DNA from 3 places in the Anaerostipes faecis genome. Region 2 is predicted to be linked to each of the others. Evidence: predicted binding sites of a transcription regulator. Region 2 holds the regulator's gene; each other region holds the start of a gene.

Region 1 (6,016 bases), on a different contig from region 2:
CCAGATTTTTATTGAAAAGTATCTTAAAAGCCCGAAACATATTGAAGTACAGATCATCGGAGATAACTACGGCAATGTAGTCCACCTGTATGACCGTGACTGTTCTGTGCAGCGGCGTCACCAGAAGGTGGTAGAGTATGCACCGGCCTTCAGTATTCCGGAAGAGACAAGGCAGGTTATATTTGACAGTTCTTTAAGGCTGGCAAAGACGGTCGGGTACCGCAACGCCGGAACGTTAGAGTTCCTTGTGGACGCCGACAACAATCCTTACTTCATCGAGATGAATCCGAGGATCCAGGTAGAACACACGGTGACAGAAATGGTGACAGGGATCGATATTGTACAGACACAGATCCTCGTTGCTCAGGGGTACACCCTTGACTCTGATGAGATCCAGATTCCTTCTCAGGAAAGTGTGGAAACTACGGGCTATGCTATTCAGACGCGTATTACCACCGAAGATCCGTCAAACAACTTCCTGCCGGATACAGGAAAGATCACGGTATACCGTTCCGGAGCAGGAAATGGAATCCGTCTGGACGGAGGAAATGCTTATGCAGGGGCAGAGATCACTCCATATTATGACAGCCTCCTCGTAAAGGCATGTTCTCATGACCGTACGTTCTTAGGGGCTGTGATGAAGTCTACCCGTGTGCTGAAAGAGACGAGAATCCGGGGCATCAAGACAAATATCCCGTTCCTGATTAATGTCCTTAACCATGAGACCTTTAAATCAGGAGAGTGCTATACGACATTTATAGAAGATACTCCTGAGCTGTTTCTTTTCGCTGCATCCCAGGACCGTGCCACAAAGATCCTGGAGTTCCTCGGAAATAAAATGGTCAATGAACAGAAGGCAGAAGAAAAACCGTTCTTCGAAGACCGCGTGCTTCCCAAATATGACAAGAAGAAAGAGATTTACGGCGCCCGCGATGAATTCTTAAAACTCGGAGCCGAAGGTTATACTCAGAAGATCTTAAACGATAAAAAACTTTATGTGACTGATACAACGATGAGAGATGCCCAGCAGTCTCTGATGGCAACCCGTATGAGAACAAAGGATCTTGCAGGTGCTGCCAAGGCGTCCAACCAGTACATGGCAAACGCATTTTCCATGGAAGCGTGGGGAGGAGCCACATACGATACTTCTTACCGCTTCTTAAAGGAATCTCCGTGGGTAAGGCTGGCACTCTTAAGAGAAAGAATGCCGAATACCCTGATCCAGATGCTTCTTCGGGCGTCCAATGCGGTCGGATACAAGAATTATCCGGACAATGTAGTGACGACTTTTATCGAAGAGGCAGCATCCCGCGGAGTCGATGTATTCCGTATTTTTGACAGCTTAAACTGGGTCGAGAATATGAAGCTTCCGATCGAGACGGCATTAAAGACCGGAAAGATCGTGGAAGGAGCTATCTGTTATACCGGGGATATTCTGAATCCGGATGAGACAAAATATACGCTGGACTACTATGTGAAAAAGGCGAAAGAACTGGAAAGCCTGGGATGCCACATCTTTACCATCAAGGATATGGCCGGACTTGTGAAGCCGTATGCGGCCGAAAAGCTGATCAGAACGCTGAAAGAAGAACTGAACATACCGGTCAACCTGCACACCCATGATTCTACCGGAAACGGAGTCAGTACTCTGCTGAAAGCTGCGGAAGCGGGAGTGGATATTGTTGACTGTGCCATCGGTTCTATGAGCTCCATGACAAGCAACCCGTCCATGAACTCTCTCGCAGAGGCTCTCAGGGGAAGTGAGAGGGATACAGGATTAGTTCCGGATGAACTCACAGAATTAAGCCAGTACTATGAGAGACTGAGACCGGTTTATAAACAGTTTGAAAGCGGCATGGACGCTCCGAATACAGAGATCTACAAGTATGAGATTCCGGGAGGACAGTACTCCAATCTGCTGGCTCAGGTAAAAGAGATGGGAGCCGCGGAGGATTTTGAAGAGATCAAGAGTCTGTACAAAGACGCCAATGATCTGCTTGGAAATATCGTGAAGGTTACGCCTTCTTCTAAAGTCGTGGGAGACTTTGCCATCTTTATGTTTAAAAACGGCCTGACCAAAGAAAATATCCTGACAGAGGGCAAAGGCTTATCTTATCCTGATTCAGTGGTCGAATATTTTGAAGGTATGATCGGACAGCCGGAAGGCGGATTCCCGAAGGAACTTCAGGATATTGTGCTGAAAGGCAAAGAACCGATCACCGTCCGTCCGGGAAGCCTGATTCCTCCGGAAGACTTCGACCAGATCAAGAAAGGGCTCAAGGAGTTCTTCTATGTTGATACAATGGAAGACGAAAAGACGCTCCACCGCAAAGCCATCAGTTATGCTATGTATCCGAAAGTATATGAGGATTACTGCAGACATTTTGAGGCATACAATGATGTCACAAGGCTGGAAAGCCATGTGTATTTCTACGGGCTGAGAAAGGGTGAGGAGACGACACTGACCATCGGAGAAGGAAAAGACCTGATCATCAAATTTGTGGATATGTCAGAACCGGATGAGAACGGATACCGTCTGCTGGAATTCGAGGTCAACGGTTCCATGCGTGAGGTGAAGATCTTAGACCGCAACCTGGAAGTCAAGGCAGACCACAGGATCAAGGCGGATAAGAGCAATTCGGCACATTTAGGCTCAACAATCCCGGGAACCGTCGGAAAAGTCCTCGTAAAAGAGGGAGATCCGGTAACTGTGAACATGCCGCTGCTTACCGTGGAAGCGATGAAGATGGAAACAACTGTCGTATCCAAGGTCAACGGCAAGGTAGATAAGATCTACGTCAAAGAAGGCGAACAGGTTAATCAGGAAGATCTGCTTGTATCTTTTGAAATCGAAGAAGAATAATCTTTCTCATTATGACAGACAATAAAAGGGAGAAGCACTGCGCTTCTTCCTTTTTTTATTAAATCAAAGTGAGGATGTCGATATGAATGAAGATCAAAGAAATGAAATAAAAGATATCGGAGAATTGGATTTGGGCGGTATCCACGTGATGACGGTCATTGGAGAGATCGAGGGGCACCAGCTGTCAGCCCAGAATTCCAAGACAACCAAATATGAGCATATGATCCCGGCGCTGGCAAGAGCAGAGTATTCTGATGATATCAAAGGAATCCTGATCCTGATCAATACGGTCGGAGGCGATGTGGAATGCGGTCTGGCGCTCGCAGAGATGATCGCTTCCCTGAGCAAACCCACAGTAACTCTTGTATTGGGAGGAAGCCATTCCATCGGTGTGCCCCTTGCAGTCTCTTCCGACTATTCTTTTATTGTTAAAAGTGCAACAATGATGATCCACCCAGTGCGGTCCGGCGGTACTTTTATCGGTGTGCTTCAGAGCTACCGCAATATTGAGAAGATCCAGGACCGCATTACAAGGTTTATCAGCGACCACTCTGATATCACAAAAGACAAGGTAGAAGAGCTGATGCTCCACATCGGAGAGCAGGTGAAGGACGCAGGGACCATATTGGAGGGAGAACAGGCGGTGGAGCTGGGTCTCATCAATGAAATCGGAGGCATGAGCGAAGCCTTTGCAAAGCTTCAGGAACTCGTACAAAATACCTCGGAAAACTGAGAGAAAACCGGGGGTTTCGGTGTACAGAATAAAGTACAAAAAAAGCAAAAAAATCCTTTAATTTCGGATAAAAGTAGTGTAGAATGATAATAGATTGTTTTTATTTTAACGAACATTAAAGGAGGAGCTATGAGAGGAATTGAGACCCCGGTCCGAGAGATCAGAAAAAAGGTATTTACAGAGATTGCTAAATTTGCCTATGAACAAAGAGACCTTGAAGAAATTGAGGATCTGCCGTACGAATTAGTGAAAGGTGAGCTGCCGACATACCGCGACAGTATTTATCGTGAAAGGGCAGTGGTAGGAGAGAGAATCCGTCTTGCCATGGGGATGTCTTTAAGACCTGCTGATAAGCCTGCAAGAATAACAAAAGGAATCAAACAGAGCAACATTGCGGAAAAATACTACGAGCCGCCGCTTTTGCAGGTGATCCCGGCAGCGTGCAACGCCTGCAAGGACAGAGCATTCATCGTAGGAGGAGAGTGTCAGGGATGTATGGCACATCCATGTATGGAAGTATGTCCGAAAAATGCCATCAGCTTTGTGGACGGATATTCCTACATCGATCAGGAAAAGTGCATTAAGTGCGGACAGTGCCAGAAGGTTTGCCCATACAGTGCGATCCATGAGAGAAAAAGACCGTGTGAAGTTGCCTGTGGCGTGGGAGCGATCGAAACCGACTATGCCGGACGCGCTACCATCAATCCGGACAAGTGTGTATCCTGCGGTATGTGCATGGTCAACTGTCCGTTTGGAGCCATCGCAGACAAGTCACAGATCTATCAGCTGATCAAAGCCATGAATGAGGGCAACGAAGTCATCGCCATCCTGGCCCCTGCTTTTGTTGGTCAGTTTGGACCGAAGGCAACACCTGCCAAGGTGAAGGCCGCACTGCTGGACATCGGATTTGCCGATGTATGGGAAGTGGCAGTGGGAGCGGATGCAGGTGCTCTGGAAGAAGCGGATCACTATGCACATGGAGTTGTCACAGGAGAGGTGCCGTTCCTTTTGACCTCCTGCTGTCCGTCCTGGTCTATGCTCGGGAAAAAGTACTTCCCTGAACTGATCGACCAGATATCAAATTCACTCACCCCGATGGTGGCAACAGCCAGAGCTGCAAGACAGACCAACAAGAATGCAAAGATCGTGTTCGTCGGCCCTTGTGTGGCTAAAAAACTGGAAGCTTCCAGGAAATCTGTCAGAAGTGAAGTGGACTTCGTCATTACATTTGAAGAATTGGATGGCATGTTTACCGCCAAGGATATTGATTTCAGTACTTACGACAAAGAAGTCGAGATGAACGATGCGTTCGGTGCAGGACGCGGATATGCAGTTGCAAGCGGTGTTGCCGCGGCTATCGAAGCATGTGTGAAAGAATACCATCCGGGAGTAGATGTGAAGATTGACCACGTGGAAGGACTCGCAGAGTGCAAGAAGATGCTCCTTCAGGCAAAAGCCGGCAAGAAGAACGGCTACCTGATCGAAGGAATGGGATGCCCGGGAGGGTGCGTTGCCGGAGCCGGAACCAATATCCCGGTAGTCAAAGCGGGTGTACAGGTTAAAAAGTTCGTGAATGAAGCAGAGCAGTTCATTCCGCCTGAGACAGCAAAATACTGATATTCATTATATTTCAGAGATACAAAAGAGTCTGAACGGAACCAAAGAGTTCTGCCCAGGCTCTTTACATTTATTTAGGTTAATTGTAAAATAGGCATATAACTCTTTTGATAAAGGGTTGTTGAGCATTAAATATAAGAAGAAAAGAGATTCCAGAAGAATGGCAGCAAAAAAAAGAAAGAGAAGAAACACAGCACGAAAGAAGAAAAAGCAAAAAGACTTTGCAGGCTTCTATCAGGAAATTGCGGTTCTGTTAAGTTTTGCAGTTTGTCTTTTTTTATTTTTGAGTAATTTCGGACTCTGCGGGAAAGTGGGAAACACGGTAAGTTCCGCGCTGTTCGGAGTACTGGGCGGTGTTCACTATGCTGCCCCTATTGTTATATTGATCATGATCCTTCTGCTGATCTCCAATCAGTACAGCAGCATCTCGGTAAAGAAGTCTTTTTTTATTGTTCTGCTCCTGTGCATGACTGCGGCGATATGGCAGATGGCGACAGACATCCGTATGTCTGATGCAGGAGTGCTATATCGGTACGGATCGGAACATCATGCGGGAGGCGGCGTGGTCGGAGGTGTCATCGCTAGTTTTCTGTATAAGGAGCTGGGACTGGCAGGCAGTTATGTTGTCGTGTTTTTTTTGACAGCAATTTCTATGATACTGATCACCGAGAGATCACTACTCTCCTTTGTAAAGCGTGTGGCAGCATTTTTCGTACCCGAACGGACTTCAGGAAAGAAGACGAAAACAGCTGAAAAGAGAAAGACAAAGGAAAAAGAGGACAGGCAGACATCCAGGATCAAGA
Region 2 (6,016 bases):
TGCTGGATCAAAGAAGCATACTGATATTCCGAAGTATATCCAAGAATTAAGATCGGTTTTGTGATCCCCTGTTTTCTCAGTGCGATCCCTTCCTCAATGATCGCCACCGCAAAACCGTCGACGCCGATCTTATTCAATGCCTTCGCCACCGGGACTGCCCCGTGTCCGTAGCCGTCGGCCTTGATCACCGGCATGATCTTTGTATCCGGCCCCACAATTTTCTTTATCTCGCTGATATTTTGGCAGATCGCATCCAGGTCGATGGCTGCATATACTCTATAATATTGATTCATTGCTGATTCCTCCTAAAACACTGCTGACCGCGTCGATGATGTCTGATGCCAGCATGCTGTCGTATCCCAAAATTTCTGCAGCATGGTCTCCTGCAAGCCCGTGGACATAGACGCCCAGAACCGCAGCTTCCAAACATCCCATGCCTCTCCCGAGGAGACTTGCGATCATGCCGCTTAACACGTCTCCGCTCCCCCCTGTGGCCATTCCGTTGTTGCCGCTGCTGTTATAATAAACGGGCCGGTCGGCTGACACTACGAGCGTCGCCGCATCCTTCAGCACAGCAGTGCCGCGGAATCTGTCCGAAAGCCTCTGCCCCGCATCCGTCAAACTTTCTTTCACCTGCTCTGCGGATATTTCAAGAAGCCTTGCAGCTTCCAGGAGATGCGGTGTGAGAACACACCCTGCCGGATAATCGATCTCCATTCCATAACGGCTGACCGTATTCAGGCCGTCGGCATCCAGCAAAAGAGGTTTCTTTCCACACTGTAAAACCTCTTCCAATAATTCTTTGGTCCGCTCTGAGACTCCCATTCCAGGTCCGAATAAGATACAGTCACACCATTCAAGGGCTTTTTTTACATTCTCATATGTTCCGAACAGTACTTCCGGAAGCATAGACTGCAGAATCGGACGGTTGGCTTCACAGGAAATCACCTTTACCAGTCCGCTGCCCATGCGCAGAGCACTCTTTGCCGAAAAAAAAGCAGCCCCTGACATCGTCTCATTTCCTGCTATGATCAGGACTTTTCCGTAGGTGCCCTTGTGAGAATCCGCAAAACGGCCCGGAAGCCTCTTTAGATCTTCCCTGTCGTATGTGAATCCCCCTGCATGCTTCTTTAAAACGGAATCAAAGAAACCTATCTTTTCTACATACAGCCGTCCCGCATATTCTCTTCCCGGATAGAGCAGATGTCCTGCCTTGGGCCCGCCGAACGTCACCGTAGCGTCTGCCCTGACGGCGCATCCAAGGACTTTCCCCGTATCCCCGCTGATGCCGGAGGGAATATCGACCGACATGACTCTGGCTCTGCTTTCATTGATCCTCTCCACAACGGTCCGATATATCCCCGCTATCTCCCTGGAAAGGCCTACGCCGAACATTCCTTCCAAAATCCAGTCATAGCCGTTATAATCTATTTCTTTTTTTTGCTCATACCCAAGACGGGTAAGGATATCATACTGCGTCTTTAAATCTCCGGATGCCTTGGACAGCTCCCCCACGACTGTGAAATCCACAGAATATCCTTCCTCCAGAAGGATTCTGGCCGCAGCCAGCGCATCTCCCCCGTTATTTCCGCATCCTGCCACAGAAAGTATCCTGTCACTTTTTCTGACCGTTTCCATGAGCCTTCGGGCAATTTTTTCGCTGGCCCGCTCCATCAGCACAAGACCCGGCATTCCGATCTGCTGTATGGTCTCTTTATCAACATCCTGCATTTCCTGATTTTTCAAAACATATTTCATAGACACTCTCCTATGACAAAAGCCTGTGCCAGCCCCCCTGTGTTCGTAACCGACACATGAAATTTCGTAATCTGCATATCCGATGCCAGCTTTTCGGCTCTGCCTGTCAGTTTCACATAAGGCGCTCCTTTTGAATCCCGGAACACTCCGATCTCATAGGGCTCCAATCCGAAGAAGCCGGTTCCAAATACTTTGGAAACGGCTTCTTTAACTGCAAAATTACCAGCAAGAGTCGTACTGTTTAAACCTGCGTATGCCAGTTCCTCTTCTGAAAAAATCCGGCTTAGGCGGTTCTTTCTCTCCACCATCTTCTGTACCCGCCCGATTTCTATCAGGTCAGTTCCTATACCGACAATCATGGCGTTCCTCCCGTCTTTACTCCGCGCCCTCGCCGTCTTCCCTGCTGTGAATATTGTAAGTCAGCGTCATGAGACTTTCTGCCAGATGGACATTCTCCACGGTCACACTGTCTGGCAGCGTGAGATCCACAGGAGCAAAGTTCCAAAATCCTTTGATGCCCCAGGACACAAGATCTTTGGCAATCTTCGGCGCCTGGTCCTGCGGAAGCGTGAGGGCTGCGATCTTGATCTCATGATTCTTTATAAACTCTTCCATATCGTCAATATCGTGCACTTCTACTCCGTGCACCGTGATGCCGATCAGCTTCGGATTTACATCGAACAGTGCGATCACCTGAAAACCAATGCTGTTATTGTTGAAATCCTGATAATTGGCCAATGCCTGCCCCAGATTTCCGGCACCGACAATGATCATCTGATTGCTCTTGTCAAGCCCCAGGATCTTGCCGATCTCCACGTAAAGGTTTTCTACATTGTAACCGTATCCCTGCTGCCCGAAACCTCCAAAGTTATTCAGGTCCTGTCGGATCTGGGATGCAGTTACTTTCATTCTCTCGCTCAGCTCTTTGGATGAGATCCTCGTAATATTTTTTGCTTTCAAAGCCCCCAAATAACGGTAATATCTAGGTAATCTCTTTATAACTGCCGGTGATATATTCTTATCCATTGATGACATTATTACCCTCCCACTTATTTTATTAACTACTCAAATTAAATAAATTATATAAGATTGTCTAATAACTGTCAAACTTTTCGGTGCGTTTTTTCAGAAATTATGTTATGCTTAAAAGGAATTTTTACAGCTTAGAAATTTTGAAGGAGTGCACTATGGTTTTATCTTGTCAGAATATACATAAAACATTTGTCGACCAGGAAGTCCTGAAAGGAATTTCCTTTCATATCAATGAGAAGGACCGGCTCGCCGTCATCGGCTTAAACGGCGCCGGAAAGTCCACCCTGCTCAAGATCATCATGGATCAGATGACACCCGACGAAGGGGAGATCCACAAAAAGAAGGACGCCGATATCGGCTATCTCGCACAGCATCAGGACCATACTTCTTCCCGCACCATTTATGAAGAGCTTTTGACCATAAAACAAGATGTGATCGAACTGGACAAAAAACTCCGCTCTCTGGAGCATATGATGAAGCATTTAAGCGGCGCAGAGCTCGAAGAAAAGATGGAGGAATACACCAGGACCACTCATTTATTTGAACAGAAAAACGGTTTTGCCTATGAAAGTGAGATCGCAGGAATCTTAAAAGGACTCGGGTTTAAAGAGGAAGACTTTCAAAAAATGATTGAGACACTGTCCGGAGGACAAAAGACAAGGGTAGCTCTCGGAAAACTTCTGCTGATGAAGCCCGAGATTCTTCTCCTGGATGAGCCTACCAATCATCTGGATGTTGAGTCAATCCAATGGCTGGAAAACTATTTAAGCCACTATGAGGGCGCTGTCATCCTGGTCTCCCATGACCGGTATTTCCTGGACAAGATCGTCAACAAGGTGATGGAGATCGAGGCGGGGCATGCGATGCTCTTTGACGGCAACTACACTTCTTTTATTAAGAAAAGGGATCAGGTAAAGGCGATCCGCTTAAAGGAGTACGAAAACCAGCAGCAGGAGATCCGGCACCAGAAGGCGGTCATCGAAAAACTAAAGCAGTTTAACCGGGAAAAATCCATCCGCCGGGCCGAGAGCCGTGAAAAGATGCTGAACAAAATTGATGTCATCGAAAAGCCTGTGGAGATCGACGGGAAAATGCGCTTTGCTATCGAACCGTCGGTTGTCAGCGGAAACGATGTCTTAACGGTGGAACATCTGGAAAAAAGTTTCGGGCCGCATACGCTGTTTTCCGATATAAATTTTGAAATATTCCGCGGCGAGCGCGTGGCATTGATCGGCGCCAATGGAACCGGAAAGACTACGATGTTGAAAATCATCTGCAAACAAATGCCTAAAAACAAAGGACTGATCAGGCTCGGTTCCCAAGTATCCATCGGATATTACGACCAGGCACAGGACAACCTGCATCCGGATAAGACAATCTTCGAGGAGATATCTGATTCCTTTCCGGAACTGACCAACACAAAAATCAGAAATACACTGGCCGCTTTCCTTTTTAAGGGAGAAGATGTATTTAAACTTGTTTCTTCCTTAAGCGGTGGGGAAAAGGGGCGGGTATCTCTTGCGAAACTTATGTTATCCCATGCCAATTTCCTGATTCTTGACGAGCCTACCAACCACTTGGACATTCACTCCAAGGAAATCCTGGAATCCGCCCTGACCCAATACACAGGCACGGTTCTTTACGTATCCCATGACCGGTATTTCATAAACAAAACGGCTACAAGAATTCTTGAACTCTCTCCGAAAGACGGTCTTCACTCTTATCCGGGTGACTACCAGCACTATCTTTTAGAAAAGGAAAAGGAAGGCACGAAAGAGGTACAGGATGCTGAAACTGAGTCTGTATCCGATACGAAGCTGATCTGGCAGAAGCAAAAGGAGAAAGACGCAAAACGGCGGAAAAGAGAAAACCGCCTGAAAAAAATAGAACAGGAAATCGAGGAACTGGAGGCGGAAAACACAAAACTTGACGAAGAAATGTGCCTGCCGGAGAACGCAGTCAATACAAAGAAACTGCTGGAACTCTCCACTGGAAAAGCCCGGAATGAGGAACATCTGGAAACCCTTTATGAAGAATGGGAGACCTTGTCAGAAGAAACCGAGTGAAAATGCCATGGTATTTTTACAAATATTTGTTATAATAGACTAAGTACCATAATCTCTCGGAATCCTGAGTGATTATTATCGGCAACAGCCGAGAAACGTACTTTGAAAAGTAAATATTATTTAAAACAGAAAAAGAACATAGAAAATAGACATAACTGTCGCTATGCCTGAAAAATGGTGTATAATAGTAAAGGATTATGCCACATCTAAAATCAACTTTCTCAGGGTGGATTCATAGGGCAAATCCCAAGCATCCAAGTGCTGCAGCATAAGGATGTGATATAGGCGGCAGTACCACATCTTAGTTGAGCGGTGCCTGCCGCTTTCTAATTGAAAGTCTATTTTCTCACGTTTATTCGAACGTTCAGCTGAAGTTCTGGCATTGTATTCCAGTTTCCATTCTTTACTGTCACGAGGCGGGAAATTGATGAATCTTGGATTATCTTTCATTGCAAGATGGACGGTTCTCCCATATTTGGAGTCTGAGCAGGGGGTACTGCAGGAGCATCCGTATTTACGGCTGGCAAGTGGACAGCGAAATTTTAACCTTGCTTTCGATGGCTCAGAACCATCATGGTTCATTTTTCGCCCAGCTTTGCAAATAGGAATTCCATCTTTTGCAATGGTAAAATCATCCTTATATTTCATGCTAATTCCGCGTTTTTCATTTAAGTCGATAAAAGGCTGTATGCCGTTTTCACGGCAATACTGATAATACGGCATGGCATCATGAGCAGAATCCAAAAGCCATTTGCTGATATGAAAATCAGGAAGAAAGGCTCTGAAACGAAAGTAAGTTTCCAAAAAACCATGAGAATCATGTTTTGAGGCAGGATTGAGTAAAGGGAATAAAGGCAGATCACTTTCCGAGTTGGATGCAACCAGCATATATAAATCGTAGCCATGATAAAAACAGTCTCGAGAAGAATCATATCCGACATCACAATCGGGCTGGGAAAAGTAGCGGTCGCAATCACAGGAAGTGATACCATTTTCGGAACACTTACAGATACGGTGTTTCCGTTCACGTGCAGATGTAACAACAGGCATACCGTCACCGGCAATGGAAAGATTGGAGGTATCAATCAATCCTTTGGAGATGGAAACGGTTAAAAATTCATGGTTGTAAATCTTGAAAAGAGAAGCATATGGTTGGTCAT
Region 3 (6,016 bases), on a different contig from region 2:
AAGAATCACGATAAATCAAAGGTATCTCAAGGAGGTTGTTATGGCAAAGCGTATTGTATTGAATGAAACGTCCTATCACGGAAAAGGTGCGGTCCGGGAAATCGCAGCAGAAGTGGGAGCAAGAGGCTTCAAAAAGGCATTCATCTGTTCGGACCCTGACCTGGTAAAGTTCGGCGTTACGAAGAAGGTAACAGATGTATTGGACGAGGCGGGATATGAATATGAGGTTTACTCTAACATTAAACCAAATCCTACTATTGAAAATGTTCAGACAGGTGTCGCTGCATTTAAGGAGTCAGGTGCAGATTATCTGATTGCCATTGGAGGCGGATCTTCTATGGATACTTCCAAGGCTGTCGGAATCATCATTGCAAATCCGGAATTTGAAGATGTGCGGAGTCTGGAAGGCGTGGCGCCGACAAAGAATCCGTCTGTTCCGATCATCGCAGTTCCGACGACCGCGGGAACAGCAGCCGAGGTTACGATCAACTACGTTATCACAGATGTAGAAAAAAGGCGGAAATTCGTCTGTGTAGACACCCATGATATTCCGGTCATTGCCGTTATCGATCCGGACATGATGTCCTCTATGCCGAAGGGCCTGACTGCCGCAACCGGAATGGATGCCCTTACCCATGCGATCGAAGGATATACTACAAAAGATGCATGGGAAATGACAGATATGTTTCATCTGAAGGCGATTGAACTGATCGCACAGAATTTGCGGGGCGCAGTGGAAAACACAGAAGAGGGCAGAGAGGGAATGGCTCTCGGACAGTATGTGGCAGGAATGGGATTCTCAAATGTAGGACTGGGAATCGTACACTCCATGGCTCATTCACTGGGAGCAGTCTATGACACACCTCACGGTGTTGCAAATGCCATTCTTCTTCCGGCTGTCATGGAATATAATGCTGATGCCACAGGGGATAAATATAAGTACATCGCCAAGGCCATGGGTGTGGAAGGCACAAAAGACATGAGTCAGGAAGAATATAGGAAGGCTGCCGTGGACGCGGTGAGACAGCTTTCCATCGATGTGGGAATTCCACAGGATCTGAAAGAAATCGTCAAAGAAGAGGATATTCAGTTCCTTTCAGAGTCAGCGGCGGCAGATGCGTGTGCACCTGGAAATCCAAAAGACGCAGGTTTAGAAGATATTATTGCAATCTATAAATCTTTACTTTAAGAATTTACGTAAACGAAATGAAAGGACTGGCGCACGAAAAAAGTGCGGCAGTCCTTTTTGCAAGATTATTTTCCGTTTTGAATTTTATCAAAGAAATCTTTTGTCTTCAGAGAAAAAGAACATTTTTCTACCTCGGCATTTGTCAGAAAATCTGTATAAACCCCATAGACACCGAGTTTCATATATTCTTTGGCTTCATATACACTGTTGACAGTATGTGTGAAAGAATACAGGCCTGCGTCATTTAGCAGCTTCATCCGGTAATCATTGACACTGCTCACAGGGACAGTGACAGCTTCAATGCCGTTGGCAGTGCAGAACCTGATCATCCTGCTGAATGCCACATCTGTCTGCTGATAAGTGGTATAAAGGAAGTGACGGAACGGATGAACCTGTTTTATGGCATGATACATTGGCTGATTGTAAATCTGTACGATTAACCGGTCCAGAAGGTATTCTTTCTTCATTTCTTTTGCTGTCTTTACAATGACAGAGAAGTCATTTTTTGCGGCTGCGGCATCACTGTCTTTGGTGTCCGTCATAATATATGTATCAGGATATTTGTCCATCAGTTCAAAGAGTTCTTTTAGTGAGACAGGAGTGTATTTGCCGTACAGCTTAATATTTTTAAACTTGGCATAGGAAACAGGTTTGCCTCCCTTGCTCTTCGGATCACTCAAGTCTTTTCCCCAATAATGCCTTGCGACCATGACATGATCCGCAGTCTGCATCAGGTCAGCTTCAAAAACCCTGAAACCATTTTGATAGGAATTTAAAAACGCATCTTTAGAGTTGGTATACTCCTTACCATCGATCTCTCCAAGAGCATGGGCAACCGCGCGGTGTTCATACCACTGCTGTGGTTTCTTCTTTTCCTGCCCGGAATCTTTTTTCTGAGCAGACTGATGTTTGGCTTCATTTGCGGCATTCACTTTTTTCTGCCGATCCTGGTAAAAATGAAACCCAGTAAAAATCATAATCCCAAGAAAGCAAAGAAAAGACAGACGCAGTGTGATTCGTTCAAATACTGCACGGATATATCTCGGTTGATGCTTTGCTTTTTTAACGGCGTTTTTGACAGATTTTGTCTTTATCTTTATCTTGTTCAGCATGAAACCTTCCTTTGTAAAAAAGATGTAATATAATTGTAATAATTATGTTAAAAGTATTATACCATAGGAAGACCAAAAAATCAAAAGTATATCAGCAGTATGCGTGACAAAGTTTTAACATTCAGAGGTGGATTTCCGGCAGAGCTTCATGGTATAGTAAATGTATCGATGCTAGTTAACCTTTCAAATGATTCAGAAGAATCAAAGGATTCAAGGAGGAAATCACTATGGCAAGTATTATCGCAAGTCCAAGCCGTTATATCCAGGGAAAAGGTGAGATGGAAAACCTTTGTACATATGCGGAAAACTATGGAACCAACCTTTTTGTTCTGACAAGTCCGTCCGGAAGAAAAAGAGTGGAGCCTTCCATAGCAAAAGGGCAAAAAGATGCCAAGATTACATATGAAGCTTTTAACGGCGAGTGCTGTATGACAGAGATCAACCGTGTCATGGACATTTGTGAAAAGGCCGGAAGCGAAGTCATCGTCGGAATCGGCGGAGGAAAGATCCATGATACCGCAAAGGCAGTGGCTTATTACATGAAAAAGCCAGTCATCATTGTGCCGACCATTGCGTCTACCGATGCGCCTTGCAGTGCACTGTCTGTGATCTATACGGATGACGGTGTCTTTGAAAAGTACCTGTTTCTGCCGGCAAGCCCGAACATGGTGCTGGTGGACACCGACATTGTCAGCAAAGCTCCGGAACGCCTTTTAGTAGCCGGTATGGGAGATGCTCTGGCAACCTATTTTGAAGCGAGAGCCTGCAAACAGTCTGACGCATCCAACTGTGTGGGAGGAAAGATCACACGCGCGGCCATGGCACTGGCTGAACTTTGCTATGAAACTTTGATTGATGAGGGGATTGATGCGAAACTTGCTGTCCGTGAAAATATCTGCACGAAGGCAGTAGAACATATCATAGAGGCAAATACTTATCTTTCCGGAATCGGATTTGAGAGCGGCGGTCTGGCAGGGGCACATGCGATCCATAACGGCTTAACTGCAATTCCGGAAACCCATGAATTATACCATGGAGAAAAAGTAGCCTTCGGAACGCTGGTACAGCTGGTTCTGGAAGGAGCGGATCAGGATGAGATTCAGGAAGTCCTCGGATTCTGTCAGGAAGCAGAACTCCCGACTACCCTTGCAGACTTGGGAATCAAGGAAGTAAAAGAAGAACAGATCATGGAAGTAGCGCGCCTCGCATGCTCTCCGGATGACACTCTCGGCAACATGCCGTTTGAAGTGACACCGGAGGATGTATATGCGGCCATCATTGCGGCGGACGCGCTGGGAAGATATTATTAAGCTTCCTGCCTTTGGCACAGATGTCTTCCTGCGAGGAAGCAGACGGCACATAACAGAATAAGGACTGCGGCCATCAGCAGGGCGCAGTGAAGAAAGAAGGCATCCGGCAGGATGGTGATGACAGGGTCGAAAGCCTCATCGAAGATCCAGTAATCATTGGAGAAGGCCAGCTCGTGAAAAGTCACGAAGGCCTTGTCCCATCCGGCCGCCCAGACCAGAGCTCCCAAAAGGAGCGGAAGCACGGCGGCAGAGACGGATGCCTTTTTTAAGAAATGGAAATCCTTTTTTTCCCGCTTCCATAAAAGGCCTGCAGGGATTATGATAAATGAGATGATACAGGCGTATTGGAGGCCAGAGAAAATACGCTTTACATCCTGAAAGTGAATCTTTCCTTCCTCAGACATGGGAAGAGAGGGAAACTTCAGGTCTTTTTTATACAATACAGAATTATAATCAATGAGCCGGTCATAGTTTTCTCTGATCTGTTTTTCAGAGAGTCCGGATTCCCGGCTGATATGAAGAAGCTTTATATCGGCATAGTAAAGGGGCCGGAAATTCAGTGTAAATACGACCGAAAATGATATCAGGAAAATAGATAAAGAAACTGTAAGCAGAAATTGTTTCATGATGCACCGCCTTTCATGAAACCCATTATAACACAAGGAAGTACCATGATAGCGATTATTTCACCTGCAAAAAACATGAAAGTCAGGAAAGAAAAACAGCGAAAGCTGACAGAGCCTGTATTTTCAGAAAAGACAGGACAGATTTATGAAGAATTGAAAAAACTGAAGCCGTGGGAGATTGAATCTTTGATGAAGGTAAATGAAAAGATTGCAATTCAGGCTTTTTTAGATATACAGAATTTTGAAAATGGGGACGGAAGTGCGGCCCTCATGACTTATGACGGCCTGGTATTCCAGAACGTGGGCGCAGGAGATTTTACCGGGTGGGATATGAAATATGCCCAGAAGCATGTGAGAATCTTAAGCGGAATGTATGGAGTGCTGAAGCCTTTAGATGCGATTCATCCGTACCGTCTGGAGATGGGATGCAAAGTAGAAACAGCGGGACAGGGTCTGTACCGGTTTTGGGGAGATGCGATATATAAGGAGCTTTATAGAGAACAGGATCTGATCCTTAATCTGGCTTCTGAAGAGTATGCCAAAACTGTGAAAAAATATCTGGATGGGCCGGATCGTTTTGTGGACGTGGAGTTTCTCACCATGAGAGGCGGAAAACTCCGGACCATCGTGGCATGGGCCAAGATGGCCAGAGGGCAGATGGTCCGTCATATTGTAAAGAACAGGATTGACCGGCCGGAGGATATCAAAGAGTTTGACTGGGACGGATACGAGTATGAACCTTCCCTGTCTTCTGAAGCCAAGTATGTATTTATCCGGCGGGAGACTAAGCTTTAGTTGACGATCAGGAATCCAAGGTTTAAAAGCGCCGCAAACAAGCACCAGACAATGTACGGGATCAGAAGAAAAGCAGATTTTTTGCTGTACTTTCGGAATACATAGAACATTAGTGCATTGAGCAGATTCAGAGCCAGAATCCAGACAAAGGAGAAAAAGACCAGTCCGTATTCAAAGAAAATGATGGGCCAGAAGAACAAAAAGAAGGACACGGCGAGAAAAAGCTTGATTCCCTGTTTTTTCTCCTGCTCTGTGATGTCCGAGGTCAGCAGGGTGTAAAGGCTCAGTCCTAGTAAAATATCGAGGATCAGCCATACGACGGAAAAGATCCACGGGGCAGGAACGAATGGAGGCTTATTCAGCTGACGGAAAATCTCATCCATCCGGGGTGTCAGGAGTCTGGAGAGCAGACTGACCAAAATGGGAAAAATGATGCAGAGTTTTAAAAGCTGCTTCGTTGATAATTGTTTCATAACACACACCTGGGGCTTTTTACATAGTCTATGCAGCAAGGGTTGTATATCTTGACAAAAAAAGATATTATAATGAGAAAAGGAGTGATGTGAGATGGAATTAAAGTGTCCTAAAATATATAGAGACGGAAAATATCTGGCTTACGGCGGCAACCAGGAATGGTTTCCAGGCACTTTCCAGCGCCGTGCGGGATGCGGAAGCGTCACCGGCACGAATATCGCCGTCTGTGAAGGTTTATTTTCGGAAGAAGTAGAAAATTCAGAGTTGATACCCCATGAATCATATTTAGAACTTATGGAAGGCATGTATCAGTATATGACGCCCGGCTTCATGGGCTATCCGCTGATCGGAAAGTTTAAAAAAGATTTTTTAAGCTTTGCATCCGACAGGGGAAAAGAATTAAAGGCAAGGAGCATGTTTCTGCCCAGGAATAGGCAGGACTGTCTCGATTTTATTAAGGAAGGGTTATATCACGGGCACCCCACAGCACTGCTGATCTGGCGTCATTCC

What was found. Region 2 encodes Rex, which represses fermentation and respiration genes when NADH is low (regulators of the CRP and FNR family bind a similar motif). Its sites were predicted from a motif close to ATTGTTAANTANTTAACAAT; they were not measured.
Region 1: the regulator Rex is predicted to act here: its motif matches at 3,690-3,709, upstream of QGT46_RS07125 (4Fe-4S dicluster domain-containing protein).
Region 3: the regulator Rex is predicted to act here: its motif matches at 2,404-2,423, upstream of QGT46_RS11825 (glycerol dehydrogenase).

The regions. Positions count from the first base shown of each region.
Region 1 is NZ_CAJSYK010000008.1:23,444-29,459, reverse strand. Features, by position in the region: gene QGT46_RS07135 (pyruvate carboxylase) at 1-2,863, shown strand, start outside; gene QGT46_RS07130 (ClpP family protease) at 2,946-3,596, shown strand; gene QGT46_RS07125 (4Fe-4S dicluster domain-containing protein) at 3,726-5,213, shown strand; gene QGT46_RS07120 (DNA translocase FtsK) at 5,374-6,016, shown strand, end outside.
Region 2 is NZ_CAJSYK010000012.1:86,161-92,176, reverse strand. Features, by position in the region: gene alr (alanine racemase) at 1-293, opposite strand, end outside; gene QGT46_RS09825 (NAD(P)H-hydrate dehydratase) at 277-1,758, opposite strand; gene acpS (holo-ACP synthase) at 1,755-2,117, opposite strand; gene QGT46_RS09815 (redox-sensing transcriptional repressor Rex) at 2,134-2,793, opposite strand; gene QGT46_RS09810 (ABC-F family ATP-binding cassette domain-containing protein) at 2,946-4,856, shown strand; gene QGT46_RS09805 (hypothetical protein) at 5,052-6,016, opposite strand, start outside.
Region 3 is NZ_CAJSYK010000017.1:25,527-31,542, reverse strand. Features, by position in the region: gene fucO (lactaldehyde reductase) at 41-1,189, shown strand; gene QGT46_RS11830 (phosphatidylinositol-specific phospholipase C/glycerophosphodiester phosphodiesterase family protein) at 1,255-2,301, opposite strand; gene QGT46_RS11825 (glycerol dehydrogenase) at 2,529-3,611, shown strand; gene QGT46_RS11820 (TIGR01906 family membrane protein) at 3,608-4,237, opposite strand; gene yaaA (peroxide stress protein YaaA) at 4,283-5,032, shown strand; gene QGT46_RS11810 (TspO/MBR family protein) at 5,029-5,505, opposite strand; gene QGT46_RS11805 (hypothetical protein) at 5,600-6,016, shown strand, end outside.